DNA from 3 places in the Enterobacter cloacae complex sp. HYC033_NIDB genome. Region 2 is predicted to be linked to each of the others. Evidence: predicted binding sites of a transcription regulator. Region 2 holds the regulator's gene; each other region holds the start of a gene.
What was found. The regulator PurR, encoded in region 2, represses purine synthesis genes. The targets are predictions, from matches to a motif close to CANGCAAACGTTTGCNTG.

Region 1 (4,981 bases), 1.0 Mb from region 2:
TCTGCAAAAAGCGGGCTTTGAAGAGCCGCTGCTACAGAACTTCGGCAGCAGCCGCGACATCATGGTGCGTATGCCGCCGGTACACGATGCCAACGGCAGCCAGGAGCTGGGCAGCAAGGTCGTCCAGGTTATTAACGAAACGACCAGCCAGGATGCAACGGTTAAGCGTATTGAGTTTGTCGGCCCGAGCGTTGGTGCTGACCTGGCGCAGACCGGTGCGATGGCGCTGCTGGTGGCGCTGATCTCGATCCTGATTTACGTCGGTTTCCGCTTTGAGTGGCGACTGGCGGCAGGCGTGGTTATCGCCCTGGCGCACGACGTGGTGATCACCATGGGCATACTGTCTCTGTTCCACATTGAGATTGACCTGACGATTGTGGCATCCCTGATGTCCGTTATCGGTTACTCACTGAACGACAGTATCGTGGTATCTGACCGTATTCGTGAAAACTTCCGTAAGATCCGTCGCGGCACGCCGTACGAAATCTTTAACGTGTCGTTGACCCAGACGCTGCACCGTACGTTGATCACCTCCGGCACCACCCTGATGGTGATCCTGATGCTGTTCCTGTTCGGTGGCCCGGTGCTGGAAGGCTTCTCGCTGACCATGCTGATCGGTGTGTCTATCGGTACGGCCTCGTCTATCTACGTCGCGTCCGCACTGGCGCTGAAGCTGGGCATGAAGCGCGAGCATCTGATCCAGCAGAAAGTCGAGAAAGAAGGGGCGGATCAGCCGTCCATTCTGCCGTAAGAGTCTTATGTAGTATCGAAATCCCGGCCTGTTGGCCGGGATTTTTTTTGTCTGCATCTCACAAACACTCCTGACAGTATGCTGTCAGGAGCCCTGTCGTAGACTCCTTCTGAACCCTAACAACAGGCAGGAGGACGTATGAAAAGTGTTATTAACTGGTTTGAAATTCCGGTCGCCGATATGGATCGCGCCATCAAATTTTATGAGTCGGTGATGCAGGTCGCGCTGCGGCGCGAGAAGATGGACGTGGCTGATCTGGCGATTTTCCCGCACGAGGATCCGGCCACCGGCGGCGCGCTGGCGAAATTTGACGGCGTTACACCGTCTTCGCAGGGCGCTATTATTTACCTGCATACTGACAATCTGGCGGCCACGCTCGATCGTATTGCTTCTGCGGGCGGTGAGTGCGTGTTTGGCCCGCTGGAACTGCCGCAAGGCATTGGCACTATAGCCCTGTTTACCGACAGCGAAGGTAATCGCGTCGGCCTCCATCAACCGGTATGAGAGTAAACCGATGACCCGACGCGCTGACCGTTTGTTCCAGATTGTGCAGATCCTTCGGGGCAGGCGTCTGACAACGGCAGCGCATCTGGCGGAAAGGCTTGGCGTGTCCGAGCGCACGGTGTACCGCGATATCCGCGACCTGTCGCTTTCCGGCGTGCCGGTGGAAGGCGAGGCGGGAAGCGGATATCGGCTGATGTCGGGTTTTGATTTACCCCCGCTGATGCTGACCAACAAAGAGTCCGAGGCGCTGATGGTGGCGATTCGCCTGCTCAAAACCTGGGGCGGGGAATCGCTGTCGCGCGAGCTGGAGTCGGCCCAGGAAAAAGTGCTGGCGATCCTGCCAGAAGAGAGCCGCCGCAAAGCTGAGCAGACGCGGATTTACGCGCCGGATATTGCCCTTCAGCCCCATTCCCGTAGTGGTTTCGACGTGATCCATCAGGCGATTTCCGCCCAGCGCGTGCTGGCGCTGCATTATCGTGATGAGGCCGGGCAGTTAACCTGGCGTGAGGTGCAGCCGCTTGGGCTGTTCTTCTGGGGGGAGCACTGGCTGTTGGCTGCGTGGTGCGAGCGACGCGATGACTACCGCTGTTTCCGGCTCGACCGATGCCTCAATATTGTGCAGACGGAGAGGCGGTTTAGCGAGAGTGCGGACAGGTCATTGGCAGATTTTTTGCGCAAGGTGAGGCAGTAAAAAGCCGGGGGGCGGCTACGCCTTACCCGGCCTACATTCGGATCGTAGGCCCGGTAAGCGTAGCGCCACCGGGCGGAATCCGCACTGATTAGAAGTTGTAACCCACGACCAGGTAACCACCCCAACCGGTAGAGCGAACGCTGAAGTCGCCGTTGCCAAAGTTCAGGCTGGCGTCGTCGTTCCACTGGCCACCGTTGTGCCAGTAACGCGCAACAACAGAGTAGTGCCAGTGATCGTAGTTCAGCGCCAGGATGTGGCTGGACGCGATGGAGTCGTTAGTGCGCGCTTTTCTGCCGTTCAGGTCGCGGAAATCGTTATCGCCCAGGTCTGAACCCCAGTCAAAGTTGGTGAAGCCGATATAGCTCAGGTTACCGCCCCACAGTTGGGTAATTGGCACGAAGTATTTCACTTTGAAACGGTAGCCGTCCCACTCGTTCTCGTTCGCGGCGCCGTAGTTCTGCCACTGGTATTTTGCGTAGACGTTCATGGACAGGCTCATCGGCAGGCCAGTCTCAATGTCTGTACCCAGACCCATGTACCAGGTGCTCTGGCGACCGGACTTGTTGCGACCCATGTCGTAGATGTAGTTGTTTGCGAAATACCACTCTTTGAACGGACCAAACGCCAGACTGGTACCGGTCAGTTTATCAATGGAGAAGCGGGGTTCGATCTCCATGAACAGTGGGGAACCGTGGTTCCAGATACCTTTCGCGTCGGTGTTACCGCCGAAGAATACCGGTGCGTCCATGTAGCCATAGAAATCAAACCAGTCTTTTTTAGCGAATGCTTCGTACTCGAGGTAGGTATCGTTACGGATCTGCGGTCCGAAACGGGTATGGTAGCTGCCTACAACGTTAACGCTCTGATGCCACCAGTCGGAAAGGTATTGTGGTTTGTCGTTTTCCGCTGCGTTAACAGTGAAAGAGGTGGAGAGTGCCAGAACTGCACCGGCTGCGAGTAATGTTTTTTTCATAATCATGCCACTGATTGAAATTCCCTTCCGGGAGTGAAAAATGCGCGAATTGCGTTTCTAAATATTTCGTATTTCTGCGGAGCCTATTATAGGAATCCTTGCTCACAAAAATATGTGTTGTTTCACATATCTCTCACATACGTAATCGATTGCGTTCACGTTTGCGTACTTTAGACGGGCGGGATTGTAGCGGCAATCATTTATGTTGCCAATCCATACGAAATGTAAATGTTAGCGGAGTGACATTTCACTCCGCTAGAAGGGCGGGTTATTGCGCGGCGGGTTGAATGTCGTGAATACGGATAAAGCCCAGCTGTTCTGGGGTCAGTCCGCTCAGCTGGAGCGGGATATCAACATCGCTCGGCGCCAGCGTGCTGGCGGGGGCGGTGAAGAGCTGATTCTTCACGTTCACTTCCTGATAGCTCTCCGTGGTGCCCTGAATCTGGCCCCACTCTACGGTGCCGCTGAACGCGGGAAGCGGATCGTTGGACTCACCCTGAATGCGTAATGTTGCGCGAGTACCATCGGCATTCGCTGCAACATTCACCACAGACATCTTTAGCGTGCCAATCTGGCTGTTCAGACGCGCGGGCGTGTTTGCACCTGGCAATAAATAAACGCCATTGCTGGATTTGGCATTCAGCGCGTTCTGCTGGGTGATCTTCACGGTTTCTTTGTTAAGTTTGTCCATCGCCACGTTAAGCGTATTCACGCTTTGTTTCATCTCGCGGACTTCGCTTTGCTGTGCGCAGGCGCTGAGCGTGAACAGGCTCCCCACCAGCACTATTTTCAGGTAACGTCTTGTCATTGCGTTTAATTCCTTGAAATCACAGATTGCTGCAATGGTAGACAGGATATTGCCGTCAGGCATAGATCCTTTGTCTCAAAAAGCTCTTCCTTTGTTGTCGGGCCAGTTCAGGGTAAAATAGAAATCAGTTAACCAGATAACAGGGACATCGTATGCATTGCCCATTTTGCTCCGCTGTGGATACCAAAGTCATCGACTCGCGTCTTGTAGGCGAAGGGTCTTCCGTGCGTCGTCGTCGGCAGTGTCTGGTGTGCAACGAGCGTTTTACCACCTTTGAAGTGGCAGAGCTGGTAATGCCGCGCGTGGTAAAAAGTAACGATGTGCGCGAACCGTTCAATGAAGAGAAACTGCGTAGCGGGATGCTCAAGGCGCTGGAAAAACGGCCCGTCAGCTCCGATGACGTCGAAATGGCGTTAAACCATATTAAATCTTATCTGCGGGGGTTAGGCGAGCGCGAAGTGCCGAGCAAAATGATCGGCAATCTGGTGATGGAACAGCTGAAGAAGCTCGATAAAGTCGCCTATATCCGCTTTGCCTCCGTTTACCGCAGCTTCGAAGACATCAAAGAGTTTGGCGAAGAGATCGCCCGCTTACAGGATTAAGCCCATGCACGATGAGATGTACATGGCGCGCGCCATGAAGCTGGCGCAGCGCGGTCGGTTTACCACTCACCCTAACCCCAATGTCGGGTGCGTCATTGTTAAAGATGGCGAGATCGTGGGGGAAGGTTTTCACTACCGCGCAGGCGAGCCGCATGCTGAAGTGCATGCCCTGCGCATGGCGGGTGAGAAAGCGCGTGGCGCGACGGCCTATGTGACGCTGGAGCCATGCAGCCATCACGGACGTACGCCGCCGTGCTGTGAGGCGCTGATTGCGGCGGGCGTCTCGCGCGTTGTCGCCGCCATGCAGGATCCTAATCCGCAGGTGGCGGGCCGCGGGCTGTATCGTCTGCAACAGGAAGGCATCGACGTCAGCCACGGCCTGATGATGCAGGATGCCGAAAACATCAACAAAGGCTTCCTGAAGCGTATGCGCACCGGCTTCCCGTTTATCCAGCTTAAGCTTGGCGCGTCACTGGATGGCCGCACGGCGATGGCGAACGGCGAGAGCCAGTGGATCACCTCGCCGCAGGCAAGGCGCGATGTGCAACGTCTGCGCGCGCAAAGCCATGCTATTCTCACCAGCAGTGAAACGGTACTGGCTGACGATCCGGCCATGACCGTGCGCTGGGAAGAGCTGAATGCGGATACGCAG
Region 2 (4,981 bases):
CAGCACCGGGGAGATATAGGTGTAGAGCGTAAACATCGCCCCGGCCCCCAGTACCGTGGTGAGCAGCGCGGACAACACCTGAGGACGCATCAGCACCGCCAGCTCTTTACGTACTTCCGGACGTTCTCCCGCACTTCCTTTCGGCAGTGAGAAGAACAGCGCAACCATCGCGACCACGCCCAGTCCGGCGGTTGCGAGGAAAGACATACGCCAGCCGATGGCTTCTCCCAGCCAGGTGGCAGCGGGAACGCCGCCGATATTAGCGATGGTGAGGCCCATGAACATAGTGGCTACCGCGCTGGCCTGCTTATGTTTTGGCACCACGCTGGCGGCAACAACCGAGCCCAGTCCGAAGAAGGCGCCATGGTTGAGGCTGGTCAGAATGCGCGAAAGCATCAGAGTGGTGTAATCGGGCGAAATCGCGGAAAGCACATTTCCGAGAGTGAAAATCGCCATCAGGAAAATCAGCGCATTGCGGCGAGCGCGGTGGGAAAGCAGCAGCGTCATCAGCGGCGCGCCCACCATCACGCCAATCGCGTAGGCGCTAATTAACATACCGGCCGCAGGAATTGAGACGTCCACACCCCGGGCGATAACAGGCAATAACCCCATAGGGGAGAATTCAGTGGTGCCAATCCCAAAGGCGCCAATCGCCAGGGCCAGCAGGGGAAAATTGATTTTCATGAAGAGACTCCGGATACCGTGCCATAACCCGGCACAGAACTAAGAAGTCAAAAGCATGACATCAATCACAAAAAATGAGAAGTTAACATTTTGGCAAAAGATTTTTGCCGGAGAGGTAACAATAGCGGCAAGAGAGGGAGAAAGTTCTCCCTCCGCCTGAATCAGTGCAGTGCAGCGGTTAAACCACCGGCAACAATCAGAGCAAGAACAACAATGGTGGTAAACAGCGAAAACTTCAGATCGGTACTCATCAATTTTTCTCCTTTTATTCACCCTACGAAAAGTGAGCTTGCTCATTTTTACACAGTTCAGGTCAAAAATCTTCCAGGATTTAAACGGATATCCACTTTACCTCTTCCCCTTTTCATCAAGATAGGACAAAATTCCACGCTAAATTTATTAGCGTACCGGCCACTGACCCCCTCCTGACGTCCTGTGTCGTTTTCCCGGCGTGTCGCAACTCATGTTTGCGTGATAAGGGTGAGAGAAGGCAAACGTTTACCTTCAATTTTTTCAGGAGCTTAGGATATGGTCTGGAGTGACATTTAATGGCAACAATTAAAGACGTAGCAAAACGCGCAAACGTTTCCACTACAACCGTATCACATGTTATTAACAAAACGCGTTTCGTCGCTGAAGAGACGCGTAATGCCGTCTGGGCGGCAATCAAAGAACTGCACTACTCGCCAAGTGCCGTCGCCCGCAGCCTGAAGGTTAATCACACCAAATCGATTGGCCTGCTGGCCACCAGCAGTGAAGCGGCCTACTTTGCTGAAATCATCGAAGCCGTTGAAAAAAACTGCTTCCAGAAAGGCTATACCCTGATTCTGGGCAACGCGTGGAACAACATTGAAAAACAGCGCGCTTACCTGTCAATGATGGCGCAAAAGCGCGTCGACGGCCTGCTGGTAATGTGTTCTGAATACCCTGAGTCGGTCCTTTCCATGCTGGAAGAGTATCGCCACATTCCGATGGTGGTCATGGACTGGGGCGAAGCGCGCGCAGACTTCACCGACTCCGTTATTGATAACGCCTTTGAAGGCGGCTACATGGCGGGGCGTTATCTGGTAGAACGCGGTCATCGTGAAATTGGCGTGATCCCGGGTCCGCTGGAGCGTAACACCGGAGCTGGCCGTCTGGCCGGTTTCATGAAAGCGATGGAAGAGGCGCTGATCACCGTGCCGGAAAACTGGATTGTTCAGGGCGACTTCGAGCCGGAGTCGGGCTATCGCGCCATGCAGCAGATCGTCTCCCAGCCGCATCGCCCTACCGCGGTGTTCTGCGGCGGCGACATCATGGCGATGGGCGCGCTCTGCGCGGCGGATGAACTCGGCCTGCGCGTCCCGCAGGATATCTCGGTGATCGGCTATGACAACGTGCGCAACGCCCGCTTCTTTACCCCGGCGCTGACCACCATTCACCAGCCGAAAGATTCGCTGGGTGAAACGGCCTTCAACATGCTGCTGGACAGGATCGTCAACAAGCGTGAACAGTCCCAGTCCATTGAAGTTCACCCGCGCCTGATTGAACGCCGTTCCGTTGCGGACGGTCCGTTCCGCGACTACCGTCGTTAATCTCATTACGGGGCCAGCTATGCTGGTTCCCGCAACCACTCCCGGTTCAGCGTTTCGCTGTCGCCCAGATAATCCAGCAGCCAGGCCATGGCGGGCGAGACGTCGTTTTGCTGCCACGTCAGACAGCACGCGGCATCCGGGAAGGGGTTTTCCAGCGTCAAGGCCACCCACTCTCCCGCATCGATGCGCGGGCGCGCAAAATGCACCGGCACCATGCCAACGCACAGCCCCGCGCTCAGACAGGTGGCCGACGACTCCCAGTCCGGCGCGACCACGCGGCGCTGATTATCCAGCAGCCAGGTAATGCGCTTGGGCAGCGAGCGGGAGGTATCTTCCAGCACCAGCGAGGGCCAGTTGCGTAAGGTGTCATCGCTCAGCGGACCTTCCAGCGCCGCCAGCGGGTGATCGCGCGCGACCACGCAGGTCCAGCTCAGCATGCCCATGTCGCGAAACGCGTAGCGCCCCCCAACCGGGATCGCCTGGGTTGCACCAATCGCCATCTCCGCCCTGCCGTCCGCCAGCGCATCCCAGACGCCGTTGAACACTTCCTGCGAAACACGCAGTTCGACGTCGGAAAAATGACGATAGAAATCGACGATCATCTGCCGGGTCCGCTCCGGCTTAACGATGTTATCCACCGCGATAGCGAGATGCCCGCGCCAGCCGTTGGCGATCTGCTGGCACTGCTCACGGGTGATCTGCATTTTTTTGATAACAGACCGCCCTTCCTTCAAAAACCACGCTCCGGCAGGCGTGAGCTCCACGTCGCGATGGCGCCGCTCGAACAGCGGGACCGCCAGCCACGCTTCCAGCTGGCGCACCGTATAGCTGATAGCCGAGGGAACGCGATGCAGCTCCTGGGCGGCACCGGTAAAGCTGCCGTTACGCGCCACGGCATCAACCACTTCAAGGGAATAATCTGACCACATCTTTAGCCTGCAAATTTTTTGAACGCACCCGCCAAATATTAGCGTTTCACAAGCCGCTTTGCACTCCCTACACTCTGCGCCAACGTACACCTGCCTCCTCAGGAGAAAAAAGTGCAACCCAGGAAAGGATTTTTAGTCTGGCTCGGCGGCTTAAGCGTGCTGGGCTTTTTGGCAACCGATATGTATCTGCCCGCGTTCGCCGCGATGCAGGAAGATTTGCAAACCCCTGCCGCCGCCATCAGCGCCAGTTTAAGTTTGTTCCTTGCTGGCTTTGCTTTTGCGCAATTGCTGTGGGGGCCGCTCTCGGATCGTTTTGGCCGTAAGCCCGTCCTGTTGTTGGGGCTGGCGATTTTTGCCGTAGGCTGTCTGGGCATGCTGTGGGTCCGCGATGCCGCCTGGCTGCTGGCGCTGCGCTTTATTCAGGCGGTCGGCGTCTGCGCCGCAGCGGTGACCTGGCAGGCGCTGGTGACCGATTACTACCCCGCCTCGCGCACTAACCGCATATTCGCCACTATTATGCCGCTGGTCGGCCTGTCGCCGGCGCTTGCCCCGTTACTGGGCAGCTGGATCCTGGCGCATTTCGACTGGCAGGCCATTTTCGCCACGCTCTTTGCTATTACGCTGGTCCTGATGCTGCCTGCTTTCGGGCTTAAACCTGCGCATAAAAAAGAGACGCATCCGGACGCAAAGCCCATCACCTTTACCTCTTTACTGCGGTCGAAAGCCTATCGCGGTAACGTGCTGATTTATGCTGCCTGCTCTGCCAGCTTCTTTGCCTGGCTAACCGGTTCGCCGTTCATTCTGCATGACATGGGCTACAGCCCGGCGGCTATCGGCCTGAGCTATGTACCACAGACCATCGCCTTCCTGGTGGGTGGCTATGGCTGTCGCGCCGCGCTGCAAAAATGGGAAGGCCAACAGATGCTGCCCTGGCTGCTGGTGCTGTATGCACTAAGCGTGATTGCGACCTGGGCTGTCGGCTTTATACCCGGCGCCGGGCTTGCAGAAATTTTGATTCCGTTCTGCGTCATGGCGATCGCTAACGGGGCTATCTACCCTATCGTTGTAGCCCAGGCGTTGCGTCCATTCCCGCAGGCGACAGGCCGCGCTGCCGCGCTGCAAAATACCCTGCAACTTGGCCTGTGCTTCCTGGCAAGTCTCGTGGTCTCGGCGTTGATTGCAACCCCGCTGCTCACCACTACCAGCGTGATGCTGGTCACCGTTGCGCTGGCGGGTTTGGGCTATCGCATGCAGTCCTCAGCCCATCGCGAGCAGAGTGAAAACGCGCAGACAGAAACGTCGCACGCCTGATTGCGCGGGAAACTATGTTAAATACCAGTGATTAGGTTGCTAACAATTTTCTGTTGAATCACCAAATTTTGCGGCCTATACTAAATTTGGTTCGATTAAATACGATAAATATTAAGTGTTAACGGGAGCCGGAGCGCTCCCGTTTTACCATGGAAGGCATTTCGGCAAGGGTTATCTCCCTTCCTCTGTTCTACGTCGGATATTAGCCTCGCGGGCATTTACCGTGAGATTTCTCACAAACCAAAAAAGCGTCTACGCTGTTTTAAGGTTCTGATCACAGCAAGGTGATGGAGAAGCTATGAGTTCATCGTGTATAGAAGAAGTCAGCGTTCCGGACGATAACTGGTCCCGGATCGTCAGTGAACTGTTGGGACGTGCGGGCATTACGATTAATGGCTCATCCCCCTCCGATCCCCAGATAAAGCATCCCGATTTTTTCAAACGCGTGTTACAGGAGGGGTCGTTAGGGCTGGGTGAAAGCTA
Region 3 (4,981 bases), 270 kb from region 2:
CACTTCCCTGTTTATGAAATTCCGCAATCATACTGAGGCGCGCCTGCCAGCCAGAGGGGTAGCAGTGGCTCTCGTCCCGAACGGGTTCCCAGGGTTTTAAAAACTGGCGATTCTCGGCGTAATAATCCGCCAGACGCCAGGCATCACGCTCATGCACCAGACGAACGACCAGCCTGTCCGTCGTCAGACGCACTTTTGGCACATTACTGCGATAGCCAAACATCGTTACCACTCCTTCCCGTCGCTTCTGCTCTGCCTGTTAGCTTTACTATACCTGCGCCTGTGCCTTCTGTGAAAACAGTGACATACCATTTTGATCGCTTTTCACATTTTTCGATGAGAACTCTCTATCAAAGCACCTTTTTGATAAAAAAATATTGTCGCCAGCGGGTATGGGAAAAAGCCCGGCGACACCGCAGAATGTTAGCGTGCTCACCTTTTATTTTCCCTGGAGGGAAAATGTCCCGCGTATCACAGGCCAGGAGCCTGGGTAAATATTTCCTGCTCGTCGATAACATGCTGGTCGTGCTCGGCTTTTTTGTCGTTTTTCCGCTTATATCGATTCGTTTTGTCGATCAAATGGGCTGGGCGGCATTGATGGTCGGGATCGCGCTGGGTCTACGCCAGTTTGTACAACAGGGTCTGGGCGTGTTTGGCGGCGCAATAGCCGACCGCTTCGGCGCGAAACCGATGATCGTCACCGGCATGCTGTTACGTGCGGCGGGATTCGCCACCATGGCAATCGCTCATGAACCCTGGCTGCTGTGGTTCTCCTGTTTCCTTTCCGGGATTGGCGGCACCCTTTTCGACCCACCGCGTACCGCGCTGGTGGTTAAGCTTATCCGTCCGCAACACCGGGGGCGCTTCTTTTCGATTTTGATGATGCAGGACAGCGCTGGCGCGGTGGTGGGCGCCCTGCTGGGAAGCTGGCTGCTGCAATACGATTTCCGCCTGGTCTGCGCCACCGGCGCGGTGTTGTTTATTCTCTGCGCGCTGTTTAACGGTCTGTTTCTGCCCGCGTGGAAGCTGTCAACGGTGAAAGCACCTGTGCGGGAAGGGCTTGACCGCGTGCTGAGCGATAAACGCTTCGTCACCTATGTGTTAACCCTGACCGGCTACTACATGCTCGCCGTGCAGGTCATGCTGATGCTGCCCATTATGGTTAACGATATTGCCGGCACGCCGGCGGCAGTGAAATGGATGTATGCCATTGAGGCCTGCCTCTCACTGACGCTGCTTTATCCGATTGCCCGCTGGAGCGAGCGCCGTTTCCGGCTTGAGCACCGTCTGATGGCCGGGCTGTTGCTGATGACGCTGAGCATGATGCCCATCGGCCTGGTGAGTTCGCTTCAGCAGCTGTTTATGCTGATCTGCACCTTCTATATTGGCTCAATCATTGCCGAGCCAGCCCGTGAAACGCTAAGTGCGTCACTTGCCGACGCCCGCGCCCGGGGCAGCTACATGGGCTTCAGCCGTCTCGGACTGGCGCTTGGCGGCGCACTGGGTTACACCGGTGGCGGCTGGCTGTTTGATGCCGGAAAAGCGCTCCATCAGCCGGAGCTGCCGTGGGTCATGCTCGGCATGGTCGGCTTTATGACGCTGATTGCCCTCTGGTGGCAGTTCAGTGATAAACGCAGCACCCGCGGGATGCTGGAGCCTGGCGCCTGACCCCTTTCACTATCAGTTTTTTCTGCTGGTTTCTGTTGGATCACCCTGACATACTGGCGTATCAGGACAGATGCGCCGATTTTATGTTGAGGAACGCCATGAAAAAGATCGTTATTGCCGCTGCGTTAATTGTCAGTGGTCTGCTGGTGGGATGTAACCAGCTTACGCAGTACACCGTCAGTGAGCAGGAAATTAATCAGGCGCTGGAAAAACATAATAACTTTTCAAAAGATATCGGCGTGCCCGGCCTTGCGGATGCGCATATCGTCCTGACGAATCTCGCCAGCCAGATTGGGCGCGAGGAGCCTAACAAAGTCACCCTTTCCGGCGATGCCAGCCTCGATATGACCTCGCTCTTCGGCAATCAGAAAGCGGATATCAAGCTGAAGCTCAAGGCACTGCCGGTCTTTAATAAAGAGAAAGGGGCCATTTTCCTGCAAGAGATGGAAATCGTCGATGCAGTTGTGACGCCGGATAAAATGAAACCGGTGCTGCAAACGCTGATGCCGTATCTCAACCAGTCGTTGCAGAACTACTTTAACCAACAGCCTGCCTATGTTCTGAGCGAAGACAAGAGCAAAGGCGAATCCCTGGCGAAAAAATATGCTAAAGGGATAGAGGTGAAGCCGGGTGAAATCATCATTCCTTTCACCGACTAAACACTCCGGGCGCTCAGGCGCCCGTTTTTTTTAACGGAATAGTGTGCAAACGAAAACGTTTCCGCTTATGATTTGTGTCCGGCAAAAACAGCCCTCTTATGACTGATCTCTTTCAAGCCGGAGCTTCCATGACTGTACAATCCCAGGTTCTCAAAATCCGCCGCCCAGACGACTGGCATATCCATCTTCGTGATGGCGACATGCTGAAAACCGTCGTGCCGTATACCAGCGAAATTTATGGCCGTGCGATTGTTATGCCTAACCTGGTTCCGCCAGTCACTACCGTCGAGGCCGCGATTGCCTATCGCCAGCGTATCCTTGACGCCGTTCCGGCCGGACACGATTTTACCCCATTGATGACCTGCTACCTGACGGACTCGCTGGATCCGAATGAAGTTGAGCGCGGGTTTAACGAAGGTGTATTCACCGCCGCGAAGCTCTACCCGGCGAATGCCACCACCAACTCCAGCCATGGGGTGACCAGCATTGACGCCATCATGCCCGTTCTGGAGCGTATGCAAAAACTGGGCATGCCGCTGCTGGTGCACGGGGAAGTGACCCACGCTGACATTGATATTTTCGATCGCGAAGCACGTTTTATCGAAACGGTCATGGAGCCGCTGCGCCAGCGTCTTCCGGGGCTGAAAGTGGTGTTTGAACACATTACGACTAAAGATGCCGCAGAGTATGTCCGGGATGGAAACGAGCTGATTGCCGCCACCATCACCCCGCAGCACCTGATGTTTAACCGTAACCACATGCTGGTGGGCGGCGTTCGTCCACATCTGTATTGTCTGCCGATCCTCAAGCGCAACATCCACCAGCAGGCGCTACGTGAGCTGGTCGCCAGCGGCTTTCCACGCGCGTTCCTCGGCACGGATTCCGCCCCACATGCCCGTCACCGTAAAGAGGCGAGCTGCGGCTGTGCAGGCTGTTTTAACGCCCCGACCGCCCTGGCAAGTTACGCAACCGTGTTTGAAGAGATGAATGCGTTAGACCATTTCGAAGCCTTCTGCTCCCTTAACGGCCCGCGCTTCTACGGTCTGCCGGTCAATGACACGTTCATTGAGCTTGAGCGCAAAGAAAGCCAGGTTGAAGCGTCGATTGCGCTCACCGACGATACGCTGATCCCCTTCCTGGCCGGTGAAACCGTAAACTGGACGGTAAAACGCTAAAAAAATCGCGCCCCCTGTTGTCAAAGCGATAATATGACTGTATAAATAAACAGTATATTACACAGGGGGGCATTTATGCGTATCGAAGTCACCATAGCCAAATCCACCGTCCTGCCTGCTGGCGCACTCGACGCTCTGGCGGGTGAACTATCCCGACGTATTAACAGCACTTTTCCAGAAAACGATGGCGCCGTAACGGTACGTTATGCGACAGCAAACCATCTTTCCGTCATCGGCGGCGCGAAAGAAGACAAAGAACGCATCAGCGAAATTTTGCAGGAAACATGGGAAAGCGCCGACGATTGGTTCATCACTGATTAAAATTTGCTCCCTCATTGTGTTTTTTTGCCGGGTCGCCCCGGCTTTTTTTCGTTTCGTCTCCCGAAAGTTCAAAATATTTCAGCATCTTCTTAGAAAATCGTGAACAAGATGGCGTTTTATTGTTCGAACAATCCTAAAAAGCAGAAAAATGTGTTGCTACCCGTTTATTTTTTCCTTCTGAACCCTTATTAATTGATATACTGAAATTGCTTTCAGAAAAACATGCATTGAACCTCAAAGTCGTTGTCTTCTAACACGCATTAAGGGGGTTATAATGGAAAAGAATAGTGAAGTCATCCAGACCCATCCGCTTGTTGGCTGGGATATCAGCACCGTAGACAGCTACGATGCGCTGATGCTGCGTTTGCACTACCAGACCCCAAATCAGCAAAACCGTGACGAAGCGGAAGTTGGACAGACGCTGTGGCTTACAACAGACGTCGCCCGTCAGTTTATCTCTATTTTAGAAGCAGGCATCGCAAAAATAGAATCTGGCGACTATCAGGAAAATGAGTATAAACGGCATTGACCTTATGCCCCTTTTCACTCAACAGGCACCCTCGCGGTGCCTTATTTATTTCGTTCTTGTATAAGCCCACATAGTTAATTACTCTGCTAACAAAGCGTTAGTAAAGAGAAGCCTATGAAATACGATTTAATCATTATCGGAAGCGGCTCCGTAGGATCTGCCGCCGGTTATTACGCCACGCAGGCGGGTCTGAATGTGCTGATGATTGACGCCCATCTTCCTCCCCACTCTGAAGGAAGCCATCACGGCGATACCCGTCTGATCCGTCACGCTTACGGCGAAGGTGAACGCTATGTACCGCTGGTGCTTCGGGCTCAGACGCTGTGGGATGAGCTGGCCGCACTCACCGAAGAACGCATTTTTGAGCGCACCGGGGTCATTAACCTGGGACCAGCCAACTCCACGTTTCTGGCGACCGTCGAGGAGAGCGCGAAAGCCTACCGCCTGGACGTCGAGCGTCTGGATGCGAACGGCATCATGGCGCGCTGGCCGGAAATTTCTGTCCCTGACGACTACATTGGGTTGTTTGAAGCCAACTCTGGCGTACTGCACAGCGAAACGGCCATTAAGACCTGGATTGATCTCGCCGCCAAAGCGGGCTGCGCGCAGTTGTTTAACTGTCCGGTCAC

Region 1: the regulator PurR is predicted to act here: its motif matches at 3,058-3,075, upstream of O1721_RS08645 (nucleoside-specific channel-forming protein Tsx).
Region 3: the regulator PurR is predicted to act here: its motif matches at 2,376-2,393, upstream of pyrC (dihydroorotase).

What each region holds. Positions count from the first base shown of each region.
Region 1 covers NZ_CP115123.1:1,832,371-1,837,351, forward strand. Annotated here, with positions in the region: gene secF (protein translocase subunit SecF) at 1-751, shown strand, start outside; gene O1721_RS08635 (VOC family protein) at 890-1,255, shown strand; gene O1721_RS08640 (helix-turn-helix transcriptional regulator) at 1,266-1,946, shown strand; gene O1721_RS08645 (nucleoside-specific channel-forming protein Tsx) at 2,035-2,919, opposite strand; gene O1721_RS08650 (SadB/YajI family lipoprotein) at 3,188-3,727, opposite strand; gene nrdR (transcriptional regulator NrdR) at 3,880-4,329, shown strand; gene ribD (bifunctional diaminohydroxyphosphoribosylaminopyrimidine deaminase/5-amino-6-(5-phosphoribosylamino)uracil reductase RibD) at 4,334-4,981, shown strand, end outside.
Region 2 covers NZ_CP115123.1:2,874,101-2,879,081, reverse strand. Annotated here, with positions in the region: gene O1721_RS13895 (MFS transporter) at 1-684, opposite strand, end outside; gene cydH (cytochrome bd-I oxidase subunit CydH) at 846-935, opposite strand; gene purR (HTH-type transcriptional repressor PurR) at 1,233-2,258, shown strand; gene punR (DNA-binding transcriptional activator PunR) at 2,276-3,187, opposite strand; gene punC (purine nucleoside transporter PunC) at 3,299-4,498, shown strand; gene cfa (cyclopropane fatty acyl phospholipid synthase) at 4,797-4,981, shown strand, end outside.
Region 3 covers NZ_CP115123.1:2,603,748-2,608,728, reverse strand. Annotated here, with positions in the region: gene rimJ (ribosomal protein S5-alanine N-acetyltransferase) at 1-223, opposite strand, end outside; gene mdtH (multidrug efflux MFS transporter MdtH) at 460-1,668, shown strand; gene O1721_RS12410 (lipoprotein) at 1,767-2,327, shown strand; gene pyrC (dihydroorotase) at 2,456-3,502, shown strand; gene dinI (DNA damage-inducible protein I) at 3,578-3,823, shown strand; gene bssS (biofilm formation regulator BssS) at 4,098-4,352, shown strand; gene solA (N-methyl-L-tryptophan oxidase) at 4,467-4,981, shown strand, end outside.